4 regions of the Bacillus jepli genome follow, and region 3 is predicted to be linked to each of the others. Evidence: riboswitches for the same ligand, from Rfam matches in the RefSeq annotation. Region 3 holds a riboswitch; each other region holds the start of a gene.

Region 1 (3,094 bases), 1.0 Mb from region 3:
CATCCTTTCACGCCTTTTTTACATAGCTATCCTGCCAATGAAGCGTTTTTTCCTCTGTTTTCTTCAAAATAGAGTCCGATATTTTACCTAGAATCGCAAAAAGCACAATACTAGCAATGACCGTTTCTGGAGAATAGGAGTTTTGGCCAACGACAAGCAAATACCCAATCCCCTGACTAGCCCCCATTAGTTCAGCCGCAACGACAAACATCCATCCTAGTCCTAGCCCGCTTCGAATCCCTACTAAAAAAGATGGAAGGGATGCAGGCAAGATGACTTTTCTAATTAAATCGAACGTAGAGAAGTTATAAATTTTTCCTACTTCAATCAACTTTCGATCAACACCCTGAATGCCAGACACGATGTTTAAATAAACTGGAAAAAATACTCCGACCGCAATTAGTGTAATTTTTGAAGGTTCAGCAATCCCCATCCAAAGAATAAAAAGGGGAACCCATGCTAGTGATGGAATCGAACGGAACGCTTGAAGCATTGGATCTAATAATGCTTCCGCAATTCGAAAATAGCCAACCAATGAACCAAATAGTACAGCAGCTACTACCCCAATAAGAAAACCAAAAAAGATTCGATATAAAGTAATTCCAATGTGCCCCCAAAGACTCCCATCTCCAGCAAATTCAAATATTTTTGCTAGGATGACCGTAGGTGCAGGCATAAGATGTGCTTCAAGGACACCGATATGGCTTAAATACTGCCAAACCACAAGCAAAATGGCAGGTATGATGCTTCCAAATAGAATGACTTTTACATTTCCTGATAAAACAAACTGAGTTTTCGACTTCACCTTTATTTGTCTAGATACCGCTCCACCTTTTATGTTCATAATGCCTCCTCTTATTGCTTTATTACTTTTTGAGCAAATGACGGATTAATCAATTCTTGAACCAATTTTTCTAATTCGACGTCTTTTTTGATAATACTCTGTGCTTGGAGAACCTTACCGGCTTCCGTTAAAGCCTCAATTTGTGCTTCACCAGGCACCGGATTAGAAAAATCATTACGTTCATTTAGTTGCTTGTTTGCTACTTCAATATCAATATTTGCGGATTTTGCTAGGATTTCCGCAGCTTCCTCCGGATTTTCTAGCACCCATGTACGAGCCTTTTCGTAAACTTCTATAACCTTTTCAACATATTCAGGGTATTTTTCAGCAAATTCCGAACGGACATTTAAGGTCCCATACGTATTAAAATCAGCATTGCGATAGAAAAGCTTCGCATCTGTTTCCAATTCAACCCTTGCCATGTGAGGATCTAATCCAGACCATGTATCTACTTGACCAGATGTTAAAGCACTTGCTCCATCTCCATGCTGCAGATTCACAATCTCAACATCTGAAGGACTTAGCCCTTCCTCATTTAAGGCACGCAATAGAAAAATATAAGGGTCAGTCCCAATCGTTGCGGCGACCTTTTTCCCTTTTAAGTCACTTACACGTTGAATCTTTGAGTCTTTATTTGCTACTAATGCTGTCCACTCTGGTTTTGAATAAATATAAACAACTTCAATCGGTGCACCATTTGCTTTAGCCATTAAAGCAGCAGCCCCTGCGGATGAACCAAAGTCTGAACTTCCACTATTCAAAAATTCAAGTGCTTTATTGCTTCCTTGGCTAAGAACAAACTCAACCTTAATTCCTTCTTCCTCGAATGCCTTTTCAGCCCAACCAAACTCTTTTAATACAAGACTTGTTGGCGAGTAAAAAGCATAATCCAAGACGATCTTCTCAGGTTTTTCATTCCCTTCACTAGCTTTACCTGAGGTACTAGAACAACCTACAATTCCGATAAATAACAAAGCAGTGATCAAAACGGCACTTAGTTTCTTCATTTCTCCCTCTCCTTTTCTACTAATATCCCAATCGGAAAACTGAGGATTATACCAATGTAACTCCAAACTTTTATCCCCATTACGATAAAAAAGCCCCCTTCAGTAAGAAGAGGGCTTTTTCCTCCTCTTATCTTTCAGGTAATCATACCTGATGGATTTAGCACCTTTTCAAGAATTACCTTGAAGGTTGCCGGGTTTCGTAGGGCCATGTCCCTCCACCGCTCTGGATAAGAGTTCTTTATTCAATTAGTACGTCTCTGTTTTGCTTTATAAAAGGATTATAGTATGTGAAAAATCAAAAGTCAAACACTTTTAAAAATATTTTATTTTCTTTGAATACTATTATAATTATTAATCAACCCCCTTATTCCTATGTTTCAGCTACTAAAATAAGACCTAAAAATCATTTGTGTCATATTTGTGAAGCCTATTGCTTTTACCTGAAATCCGCTGTATATTAAGAGTGTAGAAAGTTAGTGAAAAACTTCACAAACTAACTACTAAAGCTGGCAGCTAACGCACTCATATTTTTTTACAACCACTTGTGAAGAGTTTCACAAATTAATTATAAGGGGAGATTAAGATGAGAACATTCTTAAAAGGACCTAAAATGGCAGTTATTTGGACAGTATTACGTGTATGGTTAGGAATTCAATGGATAGAAGCTGGTTTTCATAAAATAACAGCAGGTGGATTTGATGCAGGTGGTTTTATCCAAGGTGCCATTGCAAATGCAGGTGGAGATCACCCAGCAGTACAAGGCTGGTATGCAGCATTCCTTGAAGGATTTGCCGTACCAAACATTGAGTTATTCAACGTACTCATTCCTTGGGGCGAATTCTTAGTAGGACTCGGTTTAATTGTAGGTTTTGCAACCATCCCAGCATTACTTGCAGGTGCATTCATGAACCTTAACTTCTTACTTGCTGGTACAACAAGCACTAACCCAACACTTTACACAGTAGCAATCATTCTCTTATTCGCAGGCGCTGCAACTTACTACTACGGTGTAGACAGATTCGCAGTACCTTACCTTACAAAACGAATTAACGACAAAAAAGCGACAAAAACAGCTACAAACGTAGCGTAACGAAAGAAAGTGTTCCTCCTACGCTAGGGGGAACACTTTTTTTGTGACTTTCTAATCAGTTTGAAAAAATGTACACTAGAGAAGGGAAACGGTAAAATAGTTCAAAAAATGGAGGTAAACCTTAGATGCGAAAAATAGAACTAGGAACTAGCT
Region 2 (3,094 bases), 3.0 Mb from region 3:
GATATCCGAATTTGAAATAAGAAATCTTCCATCTTGGAGGATTTTTTTGGCTTGCACATAACAGGTCTGGTAATCTTTCGAACATTTGCTTATTTTCAGCGGCTATGTTTAACTAATATATAGTAACTTAATAATCTAACAATTCGACTAGGGGAGCATGTATTTGCTGAGAGATAGAAATATCGACCCTTTGAACCTGATCTAGGTAACACTAGCGTAGGGAAGTGGAGTTGGTATTTGTCGTGTATACGATGATATATTACCGAACCCATTTCTAGTCACTAGTGATGGGTTTTGTTTTTTCTCCCTGATGTCAAAAGTAGAGAGGGGAAATGAAAGTGAGTCGTTTATTTACTGATCGTTTATGGAATCGAGTAGAACCAATTTGGAATTCGTATTTGGAACATCCTTTCGTCAAAGGGATAGGCGAGGGCTGGTTGGAAAAGGAAAAATTTAAACATTATATGAAACAAGATTATGTGTACTTAATTGAGTATAGCCGTCTATTTGCGATAGGAAGTGCAAAAGCTCCCGATTTAAAAACAATGTCCATTTTTGCAAATCTTTTACATGGTACGCTTGAGGTGGAGATGGATCTTCACCGTCAATATGCCGCGAAATTTGGTATCTCTCATGAAGAACTAGAGGCCACAAAGCCTGCATCAACTACGACTTCTTACACAAGTTACATGCTGAACGTCGCCCACCTTGGCGGTGTTGAAAATGTTGTTGCAGCCGTCCTTACTTGTGCTTGGAGTTATAATTTTATTGGAAAAGAGCTCGTAACATGGCCTGGATCCATCGAACATGAATTTTATGGAGAATGGGTTAAAATGTATGCATCCGATGAATTTACGAAGTTATCCGATGATTGTAAAACTCTTCTCAATGTAATGGCTAGTGGAAAATCTGAACGAGAACTAGCAATTCTTGAAGAAATTGTCGTAAAAACAAGCATGTACGAATACATGTTTTGGGATATGGCAGAGCATTTAGAGGAGTGGCCGATTAACCTATAAGTGTTAAATCTCAAAACTCGGTTAATGGCTACTTTTTCGAAATAATCTAATATTTCTGTTGACAAGCTTTTGTCAATTCATGTAAGGTAGTAAGTAATAGATTCCTAAATTAAATACGATTTTCTCTTATCAAGAGTCGGGGGAGGAAACTGGTCCGTTGATCCCGCAGCAACCGTTACGATGAATGTATCAAGGTGCTAATTCCAGCAAGCAAATGCTTGAAAGATGAGTGTGGACGTACATAATGCCTCTTCCTCATCGGAAGGGGCTTTTTAAATTTTATATGTTTACACTTAAACGTATATTAGGTGTCCACATTTTACAAAAACTAAGTAAGTTGATGTGAAAAATCGTATTTTAATTGGGGAAAATACCTAAGGGAGAGATGCAAAATGACAGTAACAAAAACAGATAGCTTGTACAAAAAGGAATACTTCGGAAGACTTCCAGAATTGAAACAGTATGCCCCAGAGACCTTTCAATCTTTCATCAAGTTTGATAGCCAAGCTTTAGCAGCGGGAAGACTTTCCGTGAAGCAAAAGGAACTGATTGCCGTGGCGGTCGCGCATATCACAGGTTGTCCATATTGCATTGATTTACATGTTGGCAATGCGAAAAAGAATGACTCAACGAAAGAGGAAGTGGCGGAAGCTATTTTTGTTGCGACTGCATTAAAGGCTGGTTCTTCTTTAGCACATGGGGTGAATGCACTCAACGCATATGATGGAAATGGTGATGAAGAACTGTATAAGGCATCCTATTTTGCTAGACTGAAAGAATTTGCGGACTTGAGTGGAGAGGCATTTAAAGCATTTATTGATTTTGACAGTAAGTCGCTCAAAGCGCAAAACTTAACAGAAAAGGACAAAGAGTTGATTGCGGTTGCTTGCGCACATACAACGGGTTGTCCGTACTGCATCGATCTTCATACGAAAAATGCTAAAAAAGCAGGCGCTGATTTGGAAGAAATTTCTGAAGCTATTTTCGTTGCCGTTGCATTAAAAGAAGGATCTGCGCTGGCGCACAGTGTGAACGCACTTAATGCGTATGATGAAAATTAAGTAGGAACATTATCATTATAGAAAAAACCTATTGACAAAAAAATGAAATAAATTTACACTTAAAACAACTATTTTGTATAACAAGATAGTTGTTTTTTATATCAGCTATCTTGTTAAACCAACTACCTAAGAATAACTTTATTTTTTTGTTCACTACCTTGTATAGCAAACTAGAGGGGGGAGTAAGATGAGATGTCAATAAGAAGCCAATTGTTAAAGGGAGTATTGGATGGATGTGTGTTGGCTGTCATCGAAAAGGAGCCTATTTATGGTTATGAACTTTCACAAAAATTGCTGAATATCGGTTTAGCAGATGTAAGTGAAGGAACGATTTATCCAATTTTATTACGGCTTCAGAAAAATGGGCTCATCAGGGGAGAAATGCGCCCCTCTGAATCAGGACCGAATCGCAAATATTATTTTCTGACTGAAAAGGGACACGAGGCATTAGAGATTATTACGGAAGAATGGAAACAAATTTCAAAACCAGTAAACGAATTACTGAAAGGGAGGTAAGGATATGTTATCAACAAAAAGTGAGGCATTTATCGACAATCTCAGAATGTACTTAATGATGTCAGGAAAAAATGAACAAGAAATTAAGGAATTAATGGAGGAATTAAAGGATCATTTCACCGAGGCAGAGAAAAGTGGGAGAAGCATAAATGATATTATTGATCAAACACCAGAACAATATATGGCTTCATTAAAACAAGAAATGAAGACAGATTATAATAGTCTATTAAAATTCCTTCCAGTCTTTTTTATTGGATTTATAGCCTATTTCCTCATAGGACCTGCCATAAGAGGAGAGTTTGAACTAAACATAATACAAGTCATTGGGATGCCCATTTTAGCTGTGTTAATGCTTGCTGTTTACGTCTACTTTTTACAGAATGCAGGTCGGAAGCAATACTCAAAGAAGAAATTTTTTCTTGGGGGCGTAATTGCCAGTATGATTGTCACAACATTAGCGATTCTCTTAATCGTTGTGAGTGATATATTTGTTAAGCC
Region 3 (3,094 bases):
TACTTCTGTTTCTCTTGGATTAACCGGGATAATTTTATAACCTAGACGCTGCATTTTTCGCGCAAGTCTATAGCTTGGACGAGCAGGGTTACCGCTTAGTCCAACGACAGCAATTGTTTTTGCTCGCTGAACTTCCTTTCCTTCTACTTCTTCACGAATAAATGTTGACTGGAGTGCCCAGCGAATGACTCCCTCATCATTAACTGCTGTTTCGCCTTTTTGTTCACCTTTTGATGAGATACCAGTCGCTTCATAAAAAGCCTGATCCAAGTCATTAACTAAATCACGGTAAGATTCAATACCAACCGATAAACGGATTAATTCTTCACTTACTCCTGTTTTTACTAACTCTTCCGGACTTAACTGCTGATGAGTTGTTGATGCTGGGTGAATAATAAGTGACTTGGCATCTCCAACATTGGCCACATGTGACCATAACGCAATGTTATTAATTACTTTCTTACCAGTCTCTCTACCACCCTTAATGCCAAAGTTCACGATAGAACCAAAGCCAGTTCGTAAATATTTTTTCGCAAGTTCATGTGCTGGATGCTCTTCTAGACCAGGGTATGAAACCCATTCAACCGCAGGATGGTCTTTTAAGAATTTTGCAACTTTCAGCGCATTTTCATTATGCTTTTCGATTCTTAAGTGTAATGTTTCAAGACCCTGTATCAATAGGAATGCACTATGCGGACTTAAAGATGAACCAAAGTCTCTTAATAGCTGCACTCTAAGCTTTGTACTAAATGCTAAAGTTCCAAATTCATTCGCATACTTAATTCCGTTATAACTTTGATCTGGCTCTGTAAATCCAGGAAACTTTTCACTGTTCCAATTAAAACGACCTCCATCAACGACTAACCCACCAATTGTAGTTCCGTGACCACCTATCCACTTTGTTGCGGAGTGAACCACTATATCAGCACCAAATTGGATTGGCTTACAAACATATGGAGAAGCAAATGTATTATCAATAATGAGCGGTACTCCATTTTCATGTGCAATCGCTGATACTGCTTCAATATCTAAAACATGCAAGCTTGGATTTCCAATCGTTTCAGCAAATACGGCCTTTGTTTTCGGCGTAATGGCTTTTCTAAAGTTTTCAGGGTCAGTTGGATCAACGAAATGAGTCTTGATTCCATATTTCGGAAGTGTAACGGCAAAAAGATTGTAAGTCCCTCCATATAAATTTGAAGCTGCTACAATTTCGTCTCCTGCTTGTGCGACGTTCATAATGGATAGAGCAATTGCGGCCATTCCTGAAGATGTTGCTACAGCTGCGACACCATCCTCCAACAACGCAATCCGTTTCTCAAGCACATCAACAGTCGGGTTACCAATTCGAGAATAAATATTACCTGACTCATCAAGACTAAAAAGACTTTGAGCATGATCTGTATTATGAAACACGAATGAACTAGTTTGATAAATCGGCACTGCACGTGAACCTGTTGTCGGATCTGGAGATTGACCTCCATGTAAAAGTATTGTCTCATCATCATACGTTTCATATTGTTTTGTCATTGTTTAATCCCCCAAATTTGATTTTTTGTGAGTTTTCTTGATTAGTTGATTACCTGCTTACTTTATGTAAATAAAAAGCCCCCTCAACATAAGAAGAGGGGGCCTCATCTTATCTTTCAGATGCCTTTGCATCTGCAGGAATTAGCACCTTTTCAAGCTTTCACTTGAAGGTTGCTGGACTTCTACGGGCCTGTTCCCTCAGTCTCTCTGGATAAGAAAATTCTATTAAAATGACGCGCTAACGCGTTAATTCTTCAACCATATAAAGTATTATAGAATACATCATTTTTACAGTCAATGTATTTTTTTGAAAAATTCATGTTTTCCTATAATTGGCCTTTTTCAAATTAAAAACCCCTTCTGAAAGAAAACAGAAGGGGAACAAGAACATACATCATACATATTCGTTCGTCCACCTTCTCATCTCCGGAATAGAAATACTTCCTCTGAACTTGGCACCGGGCATTCATATGCTGGTTGCCGAGGTTTCGTAGGGTCAGTCCCTCCACCTCTCTTGATAAGAAGAATCGCATTATTAAAGTATTTAATATGAATGTTAAAACATTTTAGATTACTTAGTCAATACCTTTTAAAAAATTTAATTAAGATAACTGGAGTTTTGTTTTTTTTCAATGATTTAAATAAGGATTAGAATGACCTTTCTCTTAATATGCACCTCTGATAAAATCTTTGACATTTTCATGGTAGAAGCGCTGAATCTTTTCCTTTTCTTCAGATGAAAAAGGTTTTGTTTCCAATGTAGTTAAATTATCTTGAACCTGTTTGACATTTTTGAATCCAGGAATAATACAAGTAATCTCTTCGTGATCTAATATCCAACGAAGGGCTGCACTTGCCATTGAGGTACGTCCTTCTGCAATCCATTTTAATTGGTCTGCGAGTTCCACACCCTTTTTAAAACCAAGACCAGCAAACGTTTCACCAACATTGAATGACTCGCCATTTTCGTTAAAGCGACGGTGATCATCTTCTTCAAAAACATGATTTGCTGTATATTTACCAGTAAGTAAACCGCTCGCAAGTGGCAATCGGACAAGTAGGCCAACATCTTTTTTGTAAGCCTCTGGAATCAGGGCTTCCAACGGCTTTTGGCGGAACATATTAAAAATAATCTGCAGGCTCTTCACGTTCGGATTTTCCAAGCAAACTAACCCTTCCTCAACAGTTTCCACACTTACCCCATAGTGACGAATTTTCCCTTCGCTTTGCAAGCAATCAAGAACTTCAAACACACTGCCATCGCGTAAAATTTCGGTCGCCGGACAATGAATTTGGTACAGGTCGATTGCCTCTCGGTTCAATCTACGAAGGCTATCTTCGCAGTAACGGCTTACTTGTTCGTAGCTATAATTTTTCGGGTCGAAAATATCCCCTTGACGACAGAATTTTGTCGCAATATGTATGCGATCTTCCTTGCCCTTTGTTGCTTTAGCCAACAGTTCTTCACTATGACCGTCACCGTATACATCGGCTGTGTCAAAAAAGTTAACACCTTGGTCAATGGCGAATTCCAAAGATTTCAGTGCCTCAGCATCATTTGTCT
Region 4 (3,094 bases), 640 kb from region 3:
CAATTGCAGCAGCTGTTCCAATTGATGTTCCAACGATCAACCGGGTAACCGGAATGATTGCTACCAGTAAAATAATGAATGGAATGGAACGGAAAATATTAATGATTGCATTTACAACGGTAAAAACCGGCTGATTCTCAAGTATCTGACCTTTGCGGGTTACAAATAGTAGAATGCCGAGTGGCAACCCGAGAATAATTGAAAAGATAAAGGAGAAGGCCACCATTTGTATCGTTTCAATGAGCGCTTCGATGATTTGTTCCGTATTAACTAGCATGGGATGTCACTTCCTTGAAGCTTATTTGTTGTGATTGCATATACGTTAAAGCGCGTTTTACCTCTGCGTCAGGCCCCTGAATTTCCACAATCAAGTTACCGAATGGGATACCTTGAAGCTCTGTGATGCTACCGAACAGCACGTTGATATCGATATCCAACTTCTTTGCGAGTTGTGATAAAAACGGCTTTCCTGTTGATTGACCGACAAAGCTTATTCGGAAGATGTTCAGTGATCCCTGGTTGTTATTAATCATGCTTAAAATGGACTCAGGAATTTGATCGTGCATGACAGTGCTGACAAAGTTTTGGGCGGTTTGTGTCTTAGGTGCGGAAAAGACATCAAAGACAGTTCCTTCTTCAATCACTTGTCCTGCTTCCATGACAGCTACACGATCACAAATTTCACGAATCACAGACATTTCATGAGTAATCATTAAGATCGTAATGTTGTATTCTTGATTGATTTTTTTCAACAATTGCAGGATGGAGCTTGTTGTCTGCGGATCGAGCGCAGAGGTAGCTTCATCGCAAAGAAGAATCGAAGGCTGTGTTGCTAATGCTCTAGCAATTCCAACTCGTTGCTTTTGCCCTCCAGAAAGTTGGTCGGGATAAACATCAGCCTTATCACCTAAGCCGACGAAATCAAGCAGTTCTATAACACGTTTTTTAATTTGTTCCTTTGGTGTTTTGCTTAAAATAAGTGGCATTGCGACATTCGCGTATACTGTTTTTGAATTTAAAAGGTTAAAGTGTTGGAATACCATCCCAATATTTTTCTTTACTTCGCGAATTTGCTTTTCGGAAAGAGTTGTTAGGTCGTGACCGTCAACAATGACCTTTCCTGAGGTAGGACGTTCAAGGAAATTCACACAGCGAATTAATGAACTTTTGCCGGCACCGCTGAATCCGACCACCCCGTAGATTTCTCCTTTGTTAATTTTTAAATTGACGTTATTTAAAGCGTGCACTTTCTTTCCGCCGCTGTCATATACCTTAATCAGATCTTGAAACTCTATCATTTTTGATCTCCTTTCGTTTGTCCCTTAAAAAAGTTTCCTCAACATTTCCGAATAGCAAATTATTATTCTTAAAATCAGAAAATATTATTTTATGAAAATATAAAAAGCCCTCTTCAGACAGAAGAGGGCAGAAAGTCAATTCCAGTATCCTCTTCTTATCTCTCAAGTAACTTGCTGGAATTGGCACGGTACGAATTGTCCGCTGCCGAGGCTTCAAAGGGCCAGTCCCTCCACCTCTCTTGATAAGAAGTATTTTTAATATAAATCACACTATACATCCGTAGAATATAATTGTCAATATATTTGATATCTTTTTGTTATTTTTTAATATGAAAAAATATATACTGGAATAATTTTGATATTTTTAGATGAGGCAATTTAGTTAAATCAGATAATCCTATATACCAAAAGAACCATTTCTAATTACCGCGAATGGGGACATTCGAACCCGTACACTCTTGTCCATTCTTCAAATATTATCCTAAGCGACGGTTTGAGCGCGTATCAGATGGTTAGATGTGATTAGCTTTTCGTGGTAGCGTTTACACTAACTAATTGAATCATATGCATATGACTTTCCGGGAATCCCTTGTTTATGATTTTAAAGATGTTACGATAGGTACTATGTTTTAAAATTTACCACAAGGGAGACATTTGATGTTACATGAAAAAACGATTGCTTTTATAGGGGCAGGATCCATGGCAGAAGCAATGATTTCAGGAATTGTCGCAGCTGGAAAAGTCCCAACTAAACAGATTTTTGTAACCAACAGAACAAATACGGAAAGACTACAACAGTTAGAAGCTATTTATAACATTAATGGGATAGCAAGCCAAGATCTAGCCCTAAAAAATATCGATATTATTGTCCTCGCAATGAAACCTAAAGATGCAGAAACTGCATTACAGTCCATCAAAGATTCACTTCAACCAAACCAACTTGTTTTATCCGTGTTAGCGGGTATTACTACAACCTATATGGAGCAATATCTACCAGTGGGGCAACAGGTGATCCGGGTAATGCCGAATACATCTAGCATGATTGGAGAGTCTACAACGGCTATATCAGCCGGTTCTTATACGACAAATGAAAATATGATTCTAGCAGAAGAATTACTCAAATCCATTGGTGAAGTGTATGAAATTCCCGAAGAGCAAATGGATGTTTTTACAGGAGTAGCAGGCAGTGGGCCAGCCTATATTTATTACCTTATGGAACATATGGAAGCAACCGCAAAAAAGTTAGGCTTACAAGAAAACCTATCAAGGGATATTATTGCGCAAATGATTGTTGGCGCAGCCAAAATGGTCCAGCAACAGGGTGAAACGCCATCAACATTACGGGAAAATGTAACTTCACCGAACGGAACGACTGCCGCTGGTTTAGCAGCATTAGAAAAGAATGGCGGTGGCAAGGCGATTTCACAAGCTATTAAACATGCAGCAAAGCGTTCACATGAGATAAGTTCGCAGCTTGAGGGCAAGACTGCCAAAAAGGTTCAGGCTGTTTAACATTATAATTTTACCGGCGATAAACGCTTCGTCCGGCAATCAAAACAAAAAAAGATAAGGATTGATCGGATGTCCATAGAAAAGAGAGTCGTTATCAAAATAGGAAGTAGCTCATTAACAAGCCGTCATGGAGAAATTAGTAAGAGAAAGCTAGAAAAAATAGCGAATGAAATAGCTCAGCTAAAAGATGCAGGGCATGAGGTTGTCCTTGTTTCATCAGGGGCAGTTGCTGCGGGGTATCGAAAACTCGGCTGTCTTAAGCGCCCTGATTCATTGCCGGAAAA

Evidence for each region. Region 3 has a riboswitch for S-adenosylmethionine ahead of ABC371_RS00915 (PLP-dependent aspartate aminotransferase family protein). Riboswitches for the same ligand answer to the same signal wherever they lie in the genome.
Region 1: linked by a shared signal. The riboswitch ahead of ABC371_RS06030 (aliphatic sulfonate ABC transporter substrate-binding protein) and the one ahead of ABC371_RS00915 (PLP-dependent aspartate aminotransferase family protein) in region 3 are both predicted to bind S-adenosylmethionine.
Region 2: linked by a shared signal. The riboswitch ahead of ABC371_RS16280 (carboxymuconolactone decarboxylase family protein) and the one ahead of ABC371_RS00915 (PLP-dependent aspartate aminotransferase family protein) in region 3 are both predicted to bind S-adenosylmethionine.
Region 4: linked by a shared signal. The riboswitch ahead of ABC371_RS04160 (methionine ABC transporter ATP-binding protein) and the one ahead of ABC371_RS00915 (PLP-dependent aspartate aminotransferase family protein) in region 3 are both predicted to bind S-adenosylmethionine.

Annotation. Positions count from the first base shown of each region.
Region 1 is NZ_JBDFMO010000001.1:1,179,450-1,182,543, reverse strand. It holds gene ABC371_RS06035 (ABC transporter permease) at 8-844, opposite strand; gene ABC371_RS06030 (aliphatic sulfonate ABC transporter substrate-binding protein) at 856-1,851, opposite strand; SAM riboswitch class I at 1,976-2,085, opposite strand; gene ABC371_RS06025 (DoxX family membrane protein) at 2,435-2,941, shown strand; gene ABC371_RS06020 (aldo/keto reductase) at 3,067-3,094, shown strand, end outside.
Region 2 is NZ_JBDFMO010000001.1:3,180,738-3,183,831, forward strand. It holds gene trmL (tRNA (uridine(34)/cytosine(34)/5-carboxymethylaminomethyluridine(34)-2'-O)-methyltransferase TrmL) at 1-20, shown strand, start outside; TPP riboswitch at 140-240, shown strand; gene tenA (thiaminase II) at 339-1,019, shown strand; SAM riboswitch class I at 1,143-1,251, shown strand; gene ABC371_RS16280 (carboxymuconolactone decarboxylase family protein) at 1,412-2,080, shown strand; gene ABC371_RS16285 (PadR family transcriptional regulator) at 2,273-2,596, shown strand; gene ABC371_RS16290 (HAAS domain-containing protein) at 2,601-3,094, shown strand, end outside.
Region 3 is NZ_JBDFMO010000001.1:179,271-182,364, forward strand. It holds gene ABC371_RS00915 (PLP-dependent aspartate aminotransferase family protein) at 1-1,530, opposite strand, end outside; SAM riboswitch class I at 1,637-1,748, opposite strand; SAM riboswitch class I at 1,948-2,054, opposite strand; gene ABC371_RS00920 (aldo/keto reductase) at 2,196-3,094, opposite strand, start outside.
Region 4 is NZ_JBDFMO010000001.1:817,132-820,225, reverse strand. It holds gene ABC371_RS04165 (methionine ABC transporter permease) at 1-277, opposite strand, end outside; gene ABC371_RS04160 (methionine ABC transporter ATP-binding protein) at 267-1,298, opposite strand; SAM riboswitch class I at 1,451-1,547, opposite strand; gene proC (pyrroline-5-carboxylate reductase) at 1,956-2,810, shown strand; gene proB (glutamate 5-kinase) at 2,880-3,094, shown strand, end outside.